Regions from separate parts of the Novosphingobium sp. DS6-6 genome, predicted to be linked through region 1. Evidence: predicted binding sites of a transcription regulator. Region 1 holds the regulator's gene; the other holds the start of a gene.
What was found. The regulator LexA, encoded in region 1, represses DNA repair genes until DNA is damaged. The targets are predictions, from matches to a motif close to GTTCCNCNCTTGTTCT.
Positions count from the first base shown of each region.

Region 1 (5,991 bases):
TTCCTGCCGGGCAAGCAAGGCCTGGCGTATGGCCGCGGCCGTCGTGGCGCGCACGCTGGTCAAGGTGCTCATGGATTTTCCGAACGGTCCCACAGGTTGGGCGTGAAGGCGCTGGCATAACCCGAGACGAAGCGGCGGGCCGTGCCGTCGAGCGCATAGGTCGCGCGCTCGACCGCGCCGATGTTGGCGCCATAGACATGGATCGAAACAGACGGGCCATCGGCGCTGGCGTTGCTCACGCGGTGAATGTCGCCTTGGCGCGGGCTCAGCGCTTCCACCGCGCCGGCGCGCAGGATTTCGGCGTCCCCGTCCGGCCTGAGACTGCCATCGGCCTGGCGGACGAAGCGTTCGGACCGTTCCGCACCGCGCAGCACGCCCACCAGGCCCCAGGTGCGATGATCGTGGATCGGCGTGCCCTGGCCCGGCGCCCACACGAACGAGACGACGCTGAAGCGTTCGCGGCTGTCGCAATGAAGCAGATATTGCTGATAGCGATCGGGATGGGGTACGGCAAAGGCGGGCGGCAGCCAGTCATCCTGGGCAACCAGACGGGACAGCAGCTTGGCCCCTGTCTGCAAGATCTCGGTTTCATCGCGCGTGGCGTTGAGCAGTTCGGCAAGGCTGGTCACGAAACCGCGCAACCGGGCGATCCCGGCGCGTGGCACTGCCGGGCTCGCCGGCTGCGGCAGGGCAATGGGGGCAATGGCCTGCGTCGCCACGGGCCTCAGGCTCCGGTCGCGGTCTGTGGAAAGGGAATGACGTGATCGGCCAGCGGCTGTGTTCCACCCAGGATGCCGAGCAGCTTGGCCTTGAGCGAATGCGTCAGTTCACCGCGCGCGCCGCGGGCAATGCCGATGCGTTCCTGCGCCGCGATGCGGCCGCCATCGAGCACGAGAATGCGATCGGCCAGCGCCACGGCCTCGTCCACATCATGCGTGACCATCAGCACCGCGCAGCCATGCGCGCGCCATAACGCCAGCACCAGTTCGTGCATGCGCAGGCGGGTCAGCGCGTCGAGCGCGGCGAAAGGCTCGTCGAGCAGCAGCAGTTCCGGTTCGCGCACCAGCGCGCGCGCCAGGGCAACGCGTTGCGCTTCGCCGCCCGACAGCGTCAGCGGCCAGGCATCCAAGCGATGGCCAAGGCCCACTTCCTTGAGCGCGTGCTGCGCGCGGGCGCGAATATCCGCGCCTTTCAGGCCCAGCGCGACATTGCGCCAGACCTTTTTCCACGGCAGCAGGCGCGCATCCTGAAAGACCACCGCGCGCGCCGCGGGAACCGACACGTCCTGCCCCTCGGCGCCGTCGAGCCCGGCCAGCGTGCGCAGCAGCGTGGTCTTGCCCGAGCCCGAGCGGCCGAGCAGCGCGACGAACTCGCCGGGCTGGATCGTCAGTTCCAGCCCTTCGATCACGGTCACGTCGCCGAACCGGCGGGTGAAGTTCGACAGGCGGACGATGGGCCGGGCCGCGGGTGCGGGAACTGCATCTTGGGCAAGGAACCGGAGGCGGGCGTCCATGGGTCTTACTCCTTGAAGCGACAGGGGGAAGGCGGGCCGGTCAGGCTTTGACCAGGGAGGGGCGCCAGACGAGCGCGCGGCGCTCGATCGTGCGGACCAGCGCATCGGCACCCAGACCCAGCACGGCGTAGACCATCAGGCACACCACGATGATGTCGGTGCGCAGGAAATCGCGGGCATTGTTGATGAGATAGCCAAGCCCGGCCGAGGCGTTTATCTGTTCGGCCACTACCAGAACGAGGATGGCTAGAGACAGCGAATAGCGCAGGCCGACCAGCAATGCAGGCAGGGCGCCGGGCAGGATGACATGCCAGATCAGTTCAGCCTGGCCGAGGCCGAAGCTGCGCGCCCCTTCCAGCAGGCGCACATCGACCCCGCGAATGCCGCTGTAGAGGTTGAGATAGACCGGGAACATCGATGCAAAGGCGATCAGGGCAACCTTGGGAGTTTCGCCGATGCCGAACCAGACGATGAACAACGGCGTGAGCGCCAGCGTGGGGATCGTGCGCTTGATCTGCATGATGGGATCGACCATCGCCTCGCCCTGGCGTGAAAGTCCGGCCAGCAAGGCCAGAACCACGCCCACGGATACGCCGATCGCCAGGCCGAACCCCACCCGCCAGAACGAAACCAGAAGGTTCTGCGGCAATTCGCCGGAAACGAGCATGGTCCACAAAGTGGCGATCACGGCCGATGGCGCGGCCAGCGTGCGTTCGGGGATGATTCCGGAACGCGATGCAAGCTCCCACGCGCCCAGCAGGCCGAGCGGGGACGACCAGCGCGAGCGGCCGAGCCGCCCGATCAGGGCAGGCGGTGCAATGCGGACGGAAACGCGGTTGGGCATGGTGGCAGACCTGAATGGCGGAATCTTGCTGACAGCAGAACCTGCATTGTCTATTCAATCAATTGAGTTTTGATCCCCATTCATTTGCAGCGCTCATAGATGGCGGCCAAGCGAAGCATTTCGGCGGGGAACCGCGCCGACAAACACTTCCTTTAGCATTTTAAATGTCTACTATTTTGATAGATAAAATAGGTGGCTGTAGCTGTGAGGAATTGCCTGCCCTTTCCAACTTGCCCGCCCCTTCCAACTTGTCCGATGGTGCCTCATGCCGGTCAACCTGCCCACCAACCTGCTGCGCAGCTTCGTTGCCATCGTCGATACCGGTTCGATGCTCAACGCCTCGGAAAAGGTGTTCGTCACCCAGTCGGCACTCAGCCTGCAGATCAAGCGCCTGGAAGAACTGCTGCAGCAGGCGCTGTTCCACCGTGATGGCCGGCGTCTTACTTTGACTCCGGCGGGCGAACTCATGCTCGATTACGCGCGCAAGGTATTGACGTTGCATGACGAAGCCGTCGCGGCGGTGAGCGCTGGCCAATACAACGGCCCGGCGCGGATCGGGATGGTGCAGGATTTCGCCGAGCTGCTGCTTTCGGGCCTGCTGGCGCAGTTTGCCGAACTGCATCCCGAGGCGCAGATCTATTCGCGCATCGCGGGTACGGCCGAACTGCTCGGCCAGCTCGAGCGGCGCCAGCTTGACATCGTGCTGGGTTATGGTCTGCCCAGCGACGAAAACGCCGTGGCCACGGCCGACATGGCCTGGTTCGGCGAGGCGGGCCTTGCCGGGCGCGAAGTTATTCCGCTGGCCGTGCTCGAGCAGCCCTGCCGCTTCCGCGAGGCGGCGATCCGCGCGCTGGAGGATATCGGCCGCACTTATCGCATCACCGTGGAAACGCCCAACCTGACGACCCTGCGCGCGGCAGTGCAGGCCGGGCTGGGGCTGACCGTGCGCACGCCGCTGTTTTTGCCCGATGCCCTGCTCGACAGTGGCCCGCTGCCCGCGCTCCCGCGTGTCTCGTGCATTCTCCAGACCGCCGGCGCGCTCGATGCTGCCACGGCGCGGCTCGCCGAACTGGCGCGGCAAACCGTGGCCACGCTGTAGTATTGCAAAGTCTCATGCATGGCGGCGCTGATCTCGATGGTCGGCACAAAGCGGCAGGTCTAGCGGTCGAAGCGGAACCTCAGCACAGGAATGCGATCATGACCCAGCCCGCTAGCCTTGCCCAACGCTTTGCCGATCTTGCCGCCGAGCGCGCGCGGACCTGGGCGCCCGAGCAGCTGGCCCGCAATGCCGAACAGCGGCGCCTGCTGGTGGAACGGCATGATCCGTCTCGCCACCCGGCGCCCGGCACGCGGCTGGCGCCATTCCGCCTGGTGGACGCGCAAGGGGAGACGCAGGACAGCGACGCCCTCCTTGCGGATGGCCCCGCCGTGCTGATCTTCTTCCGCTTTGGCGGCTGCCCGGCCTGCAACATCGCGTTGCCCTATTATGACGAGGCCTTGCGGCCCAGGCTCGACGCGGCGGGTATTCGCCTTCTGGCCGTCAGCCCGCAGATCCCGGTCGATACGGGGCCGAAAGAGCGCCATGGCCTGCGTTTCCCCACGTTTGCCGATCCCGGTTATGCCCTGGCGCGGCAGCTCGGTATCACGTTCTTTCCCGATGACCAGCCGGCGGTGGCCCCGGGCGCGCCGTGGATCGGGGCGACGCTGGGCACGCATAGTTATGAGATGACTCAGCCGGCCGTGGCGATCGTGGCGCCCGATCGCACTTTGCGCTTCCTTGCGGTAAGCCCCGACTGGCTCGACCGGCCAGAGGCCGAGACCATCCTGGCGCAGCTACCCGAGACACGGATAGACGTGGCCGCGACCGCAGGCTGAACGGCGCGGCGCGGGGTGGCGAGCGTTCCGGACGGCCCGCTGCCCATCGCGGCGGCCGGAAGGCCAGCCCGTGGGAAAGCCTGCCGGTGCCCGTGAGAAGGCCTGTCAGTGATAACGGCGCAGAAGGCCTGCCAGCTTGCCTTGCACTTCCACTTCGTTGGGCGCGTAGAATTGCGGATCATGGGCCGCATTGGCCGGATCGAGGCGGATCATGCCCTTCTCGCGGTGGAGATACTTGAGCGTCGCTTCCTCGCCGCGCACCAGCGCAACGACGATCTCGCCATCGCGCGCGGTACTGGTGCGCCGCACGAGAGCATAATCGCCATCGAGAATGCCGGCCTCGATCATGGAATCGCCTGAAACTTCGAGCGCATAGTGCTCGCCGGAACCGAGCAGCGCCGCCGGCACGGGCAGGACGCCCGACCCTTCCAGCGCTTCGATCGGGGCGCCAGCGGCAATGCGGCCGTGCAGCGGAATCTCGATCACGTCGTTCGCCGCGGCGGGGATCGGGTGACCGGTGTTGGCCGGGGCAAGCGCCGGGCGTGGCATGGTGGCGCGCGGGGCGGCCTTGGTGGCCAGGCTTTCAGGCTCGCGGATCACTTCCAGCGCCCGCGCGCGGTTTGGCAGGCGGCGGATAAAGCCCCGTTCCTCAAGCGCGGAGATCAGGCGGTGGACGCCGGACTTGGACTTGAGATCGAGCGCTTCCTTCATCTCCTCGAACGAGGGGGAAATGCCGGACTCATCAAGCCGCGTCTGGATGAATGAGAGCAGTTCGTGCTGCTTGCGCGTAAGCATCCGCAAGTCTCCTCTAGCGAACGAATGCGGAACGAATAAGCAACCAAACCGAACCCGTCAAGCAAATCCGCCAAAATCGAGCAGATAGACCGGAACGGGCGTTCCCTGCGGTTGCGGGGCCACGCCGGCTTCGCGCTTGACCAGGCAGTTGGCGCGGGCGATAGGGCTGATGGCACCGGAATCCTGCAGCGGATCGAGCGTCACCGTCACGCCGTCCCATCGCGCGCGCAGGAATTCGGTGCGGCCGCCGCCGGCGGGCATGGGCCGGGCAAGCGGGGCGTCAAACGGCATGGCGAGTGGCTGGGCCGCGCCCAGCGCCGCCCGCAGCAGTGGCAGCATGAACAGATGCGCGGTAACGAATGCCGAGGCGGGGTTGCCTGGCAGCCCGAGAATGATCTGCGGCACTCCCGTCATCCCGGCCGGGCGATGGCCCACCAGCAACGGTTTGCCGGGCTTGATCGCCACGCGCCAGAAATCGATCTGCGCCCCCGCGGCTTCGAGCGCAGGGCGGACGAGATCGTGATCGCCCACCGAAGCACCGCCACTGGTCACCACCACATCGGCATCGCGTACGGCGTCGAGCACAGCGGCGAGCCGGGCAAGGTCATCGGGCACAGGGCCGATCCGCTGCACGTCGACCGGCAAGGCGGCCGCCATGGCCGCCAGCATCGGGCCGTTGCTGGCCGGGATCTGGTGCGGCAGCGGGGCGTGCCCCGGCGCGGCCAGTTCGTCGCCGCTGTCGATGATCGCCAGGCGCAGGCGGCGGTGCACCGCCACGTGGCCATGCCCGGCGGCCAGGGCCAGTGCGATCTGCGCCGGTCCCAGCCGCGTGCCGGTGGCGAGCAGCAGGTCATGCGCGGCAAAATCCATGCCCGCGGGGCGAATATGCCGCGACGGCGGATCGGGCGGCACCCCCTGCAGTGTGAGCAGATCACCGTTGCGCGCCGTGTCTTCCTGCAGAAGC
Region 1 covers NZ_JBYNTS010000011.1:42,726-48,716, forward strand. The annotation lists gene AC3EDY_RS13060 (rhodanese-like domain-containing protein) at 1-72, opposite strand, end outside; gene AC3EDY_RS13065 (cysteine dioxygenase family protein) at 69-665, opposite strand; gene AC3EDY_RS13070 (ABC transporter ATP-binding protein) at 725-1,513, opposite strand; gene AC3EDY_RS13075 (ABC transporter permease) at 1,554-2,357, opposite strand; gene AC3EDY_RS13080 (LysR substrate-binding domain-containing protein) at 2,623-3,456, shown strand; gene AC3EDY_RS13085 (peroxiredoxin-like family protein) at 3,555-4,232, shown strand; gene lexA (transcriptional repressor LexA) at 4,338-5,027, opposite strand; gene AC3EDY_RS13095 (molybdopterin molybdotransferase MoeA) at 5,085-5,991, opposite strand, start outside.

Region 2 (5,991 bases), on a different contig from region 1:
TGGCGCAGGGTATCGAGCGGCTGCGGGCCTGATCCGCATCGTTCGAGGCTGAATCCCCGTCATCCGGGCCAGGGCACAAGCGCTGTGCAAACGCGCGCAGATCCTGCGCAAACCGCATGCGCTCCGCTTCTTGCGCAGCGCCATCCAGCCGCAACAGATAGCTGGGATGGCACGTCAACCAGATTTCCGCATCCTCCTGCTGCATCAGGAAACCACGTTCCCGCTGCACGCTGGCGGTACGGCCGATGAGCCCGCGGGCGGCGCTGGCGCCCAGCGCGAGGATAAGGCGCGGGCGCACCAGTTCGCGCTCCCGGTCCAGCCACCAGCGGCACCGGTCGATCTCCCCGGCGTTCGGGCTTTGATGCAGGCGCCGCTTGCCACTGCCGGGTGGGGCCGGCTGGTGCTTGAAATGCTTGACCGCGTTGGTCAGCCAGCCCCGTGCCGGGTCGATCCCGGCCTTGCGCAGATGATCGCGCAAAAGCTGCCCGGCGGGGCCGACGAACGGCTGTCCGTTGTGCTCTTCGGTATCGCCCGGCTGCTCTCCCACGATCATGAACGGCAGGCGGCGCGTGCCTTCGCCGGCAACAGCGCGGGTGCCGTTGCAGCCGATCGCGCAGGCGCGGCAGGCCGCGATCCCCTGTTCCAGATCGGCAAGGGTTGCCGGCGGCGGCCCGAAATCCTGGCGCGACTGTTCCACCATGGCCGCCTCGCGCGCCTGCGCCCCGGCGATCAATTCGGGTATCAACGCCGTTTCCGGCATGTTCTTCCAGTACTTGCGCGGCATTTCCTTGAGCATTGCGCCTACTTTGAGCCGCGCGGGATTGAAAATAGACGCGTAATACCTGCGCCATAGCGCTTCCAGCGGATCGCCCGCGGGCGCATCGAGCCGCGTGGCCGGCGGCCCTTCCTCCAGCACGTCTCCGTTCCAGTGCAGCGTGCCGGCGGGCGTCAGGATCGACCAGCGCATCGTGGAAAAGCGACGCACGAAAAAACCGGCATTGGCGCGCAGGATGTGATGATCGGGTTCGAACCAGGCGATATAGCGTTCGCTGCCGTCATCGTCTTCGACGCTGCGAAAGCGGACGAACGCGCGCATCTTGTGGATGTCGCGCCGCACCGGGCGGGCCAGCCGGTCCAGCCGCTGGATGAGCGGATCGGCCACGTCGTCGGCAAGGCGGGGCCGATCCTGCAGCCGCCACAGCAGGCGATAGGCCAGATCGAAGCGCGCCGGATCCCGGTGCAGCAAGGCCATGCGGACCAGGGCCAGAAACGTCTTGCTGGCGCGGACCGCCGCCACCCCGGGGCGCGGTGGCGGGATCTCCGAAACGCCTGAGGCGAAAAGGTCCCGCGTCCCCTCCCCCGCGACGTCCCACACGAGGTCGTCCGGCGCTATGCCCGCCAGAACCAGGCCGCGTGCCGCATTGCGCCATGCCTCCACCTCATCGGGCGCCGGCAGGCATACGCGCAGGCTCATGCACCGAACAGTTCGAGCTGCCTGGACTTGGCCGGCGGCGCCAGCTGCGCGCGCAGGTCTGCGCGGTCGATCAGGACGGTTGGCCGCCAGTCGGCCGTCACGATGAACGGCCGCACCTTGGCAAGCGACACGGTCAGCCGGCCGACGTCTTCCAGGCGCAACCGCCGCTGCCGCCGCGCCGCCAGCACGGCATTTACCGCGCGCACGCCCAGCCCCGGCACGCGCAACAAGGCCTCACGCCCGGCGCGGTTCACATCCACCGGGAAAGCATCGCGAAAGCGGAGCGCCCAGGCCAGCTTGGGATCGATGTCGAGCGGCAGCATGCCGGCCGGGTCGGCCGCCTGCTGCACCTCCTGCGCGGAAAAACCATAGAACCGCATCAGCCAGTCCGATTGATAGAGCCGGTGTTCGCGCATCAGCGGCGGGCGCCGCAGCGGCAGCACCGCGCTGGCATCGGGGATCGGGCTGAAAGCCGAATAATAGACCCGGCGCAGGGAAAACCGGCTGTAAAGAGCGGCCGAGCGACCGACGATATCGGCATCGCTGGCTTGATCGGCGCCCACGATCATCTGCGTCGATTGGCCGGCCGGGGCAAAGCGCGGGGCATGGCGGAAACGCCGGCGGGCATCCTTTGCCTCGACGATCGCGCTGCCGATCCTGGCCATCGCGCTTTCGATCACCGGCGTGGACTTATCGGGGGCGAGCCGCGCCAGACCCCGTTCGGTCGGCAGTTCCACATTGATAGACACGCGATCGGCATAGAGCCCGGCGCGCCCCACCAGCTCGGCATCGGCCTCGGGAATGGTCTTGAGATGGATATAGCCGCGAAATTGATGCTCTTCGCGCAGGATGCGGGCCGCCTCGATCATCTGTTCCATCGTGTGGTTCGATGACCGCACGATCCCCGAGGACAGGAACAGCCCTTCGATATAATTGCGCCGGTAGAACGCCATCGTCAGGTCGGCCACTTCCTGGGGCGTGAAACGCGCACGGCGAACGTTGGAGCTCTTGCGGTTGACGCAATAGTGGCAATCGAAAATGCAGTGGTTCGTCAGCAGGATCTTGAGCAGCGAAATGCATCGTCCATCGGGGGCATAGGCATGGCAGATGCCCATGCCTTCGGTCGAACCCAGGCCCTTGCCGCCGGCGCTGTTGCGCTTGACCGTGCCTGACGAAGCACAGCTGGCATCGTATTTGGCCGCATCGGCCAGAATGCCCAGCCGTTCCATTACCGAAGCTTGCGTCATATGTTCTATATACGTTCCAACCAGCCGAAATGCCAGCGGCATTTTGGGCAGAGGGGCGGAACGGAGAGGCCCTGACGCAGGTTATAGGCGCGGAGGGGCAGACTTTTGCGGAGTTATCCGACGATGCCCATGATCGAGACGCGCGACGGCACCAGGCTCTATGCCAAATCCTGGGGCAGGGGGCCGACAGTCGTGCTGATTCACGGCTGGCCGCTGAATGCCGATAGCTGGGATCCCGTCATGCTGGCCCTCGCCCAGGCTGGCTATCGCGCCATCGCCTATGACCGGCGCGGGTTCGGGCGATCGGACCAGCCCGGCCACGGCTATGACTATGACACGTTCGCCGATGATCTGGCCGATGTTCTGGGGGCGACGAGTGCGCTTCCCGGCGCTGCGCTGGTCGGCTTTTCGATGGGCGGGGGCGAAGTGGCCCGCTATCTTTCCCGCCACGGCACCGACGGCATTGCGCGCGTGGCCCTGGTATCTTCGGTGGTGCCCGGCATGGCCCAGAGCGACGACAACCCTGACGGCGTCCCTGCGGAGACATTTGCCCAGATAACCGAAGGCCTGTTGGCCGACAGGGGCAAGTTCATGGGGCCGTTCTTCAAGGAAGTCTACGGCGTGGGCCTGCTGGCGCAACCGGTCAGCGACGAGCAACTGCGGCTGTCGTGGGCACAGGCGATGCAGGCCGGCCTGCTGCCGACCCTCGCGGCGGCAGAGGCATTTGCCACGACCGATTTTCGCGACGATCTGCCCAGCTTTACCATTCCCACGCTGATCGTCCACGGCACGGCCGACAAGACCGTGCCGCTCGATGCGACGGCGCGGGCCGTGGCACGCGCGGTGCCCCATGCCACGCTGCTGGAATATTCCGGCGCGCCGCATGGGCTTTTCGCTTCGGCAAAGGAGCGTCTGATTGCCGATCTCACCGATTTTCTGGCGGGGCGCCGGCCCGAGGATCGCCAGGCCGGGATCGATACGCTGACCCCCGAGCTGCTGATCGCTTCACCCCCGGTGTAACGCCTGCGCCATTTTACCCAAGGAGAGAGACCATGCATTATGACCAAGGCAGCCCTTCGGAACTGAAGGAAAAATTCTGGAAAGCGCTGGACCATTCGCCGTTCGTGATGCTGCAGCTCGATGCCGACCCAGACAGCGCGGCGCCGATGACGGCGCAGTTGGACAAGGACGCCGACCACGCCATCTGGTTCTTCACGTCGCGCGACAACCGCTTTGCCGTCCAGGGCCCGGCGACGGCGACCTTTTCCTCGAAAGGGCACGATCTGTTCGCCCGTTTTTCCGGCGTGCTGATCGAAGAGACCGACCGCGCGGTGCTGGACGCGCAGTGGAACAACACGGTGGAAGCGTGGTATCCGGGCGGCAAGACCGATCCCAACCTGCTGTTCCTGCGCCTGGACCTTGGCGATGCGGCCATCTGGTCGGGCGAAGTGGGCGTGGTCGGCGCCGTGAAGATGGCGCTTGGCCTGCCGGTGGGCGACAGCCTCAAGGGAGGATATGCCGAAACCACCCTGTAAATGGAACGGAAGCGTTCAATTAAACAAAAGCCGCCGTTTCCGACAAAGGAAACGGCGGCTTTTTCCAGGGCAATGAACAAGCCGTCTCAGATGATCGGCGGCACCGGGCCCGGCGGCAGGTCGCTGTCGGTTTCGTGGACTTCGACCAGGCCGCGACCCACGTGGCTGCGCTGGCGGCTATAGGCGTAATAGACAATGAGCCCCACGACCGCCCAGCCGATGAAAAGCTGGATCGTAGCGGCCGACAAGCTGGCGAACAGATAGATGCAGCCCGCGATCGAAACGGGCGCGACAATGCTGACAGCCGGCGTGCGGAACGGACGCTTGCGCGAAGGGTCGGTGCGACGAAGGACGAGGACGGCGATCGAAACCGCGCCGAAAGCAAACAGGGTTCCCGAGTTGGAAACGTCGGCCAGCAGGCCCACCGGAAAGAACGCTGCGAACAGGGCAACGAACACGCCTGTCAGCAAAGTGATGACATGCGGGGTGTGGAAGCGCGGATGAACCTTTGAGAAAAATTCCGGCAGAAGTCCGTCGCGGCTCATCACGAAGAAAATGCGGGTCTGGCCGAACATCATCATCAGGATGACGGAAGGCAGCGCCAGGATGGCGGCCAATCCCACCAGCCAGCCGATGAACGGATGGCCGATTGAACGCAGTGTCCAGGCCAGCGCCTCTTTGGAGCATACCACGGCATTCTCGCCGATCGATTTGCAAGTCTGCGACAACGCGGCCGAACCGGGCGAAAGTGCCTCGTGACCCGCGCCATAAACCGGCTGCGCACCGACGGTGCCGATCACCCCGGCGGCCACCAGCATGTAGAACACGGTGCAGATCGCCAGGCTGCCGATCAGGCCGATCGGCATGTTGCGCTGGGGATTCTTGGTTTCCTCGGCCGCGGTGGAAACCGCATCGAAGCCCACGTAAGCAAAGAAAATCGAGGCTGCCGCGCCCGAAATGCCGGCGAAGCCGAGCGGCGCGAAAGGCTGGAAATTGCCCGCCTTCAGCATCGGCAAGGTAAGCCCGATGAACAGCAGAAGCGCAGCGATCTTGATCGCCACCAGCACGGCGTTGACCGTGGCGCTTTCCTTCGTGCCCAGAATGAGCAAGGCCGTGATCATGATGGCGATCGCCATGGCCGGGAGATTGATAAGGCCACCATCGAACGGTCCACGCACGAATTCCAGCGGCACCGTTATGTGCAGGCTGTTTTGCACGAAGCCGATCATGTAGCCGGACCAGCCGACCGATACGGCACCCGCGGCGATCGCATATTCCAGGATCAAGGCCCAGCCGACCATCCAGGCGACCAGTTCGCCCATGACGGCGTAGCTATAGGTATAGGCCGAACCCGAAACCGGGACCATCGAGGCCATTTCCGCATAGCAAAGCGCGGCGACCGCGCAGACGAAACCGGCAATGATGAAGCTGACCATCATGCCGGGGCCGGCCTTCTGCGCCGCTTCGGCCGTCAGCACGAAAATGCCGGTGCCGATCACGGCGCCGACACCAAGCATGGTCAACTGAAACGCACCGAGCGAGCGATGCAGCGATTTCTTTTCGGCGGTCGCCAGAATAGCGTCGAGTGGTTTGACGCGTCCAAACATCGCAATCTCCTGCCTTGGGCCGGTACAGCGGGACCCCAACGCCAAAACGTTGCACCGGTGACCAGGTCTTGGGCGTCGACGCTAGCGGCAAGGCAGGTCTTGTCAAAGGACCTTTTTGCACAAGGCGG
Region 2 covers NZ_JBYNTS010000001.1:78,908-84,898, reverse strand. The annotation lists gene AC3EDY_RS00420 (UdgX family uracil-DNA binding protein) at 1-1,474, opposite strand, end outside; gene AC3EDY_RS00425 (coiled-coil domain-containing protein) at 1-32, shown strand, start outside; gene AC3EDY_RS00415 (putative DNA modification/repair radical SAM protein) at 1,471-2,721, opposite strand; gene AC3EDY_RS00410 (alpha/beta fold hydrolase) at 2,845-3,741, shown strand; gene AC3EDY_RS00405 (pyridoxamine 5'-phosphate oxidase family protein) at 3,774-4,256, shown strand; gene AC3EDY_RS00400 (amino acid permease) at 4,343-5,863, opposite strand.
Region 2: the regulator LexA is predicted to act here: its motif matches at 2,768-2,783, upstream of AC3EDY_RS00415 (putative DNA modification/repair radical SAM protein).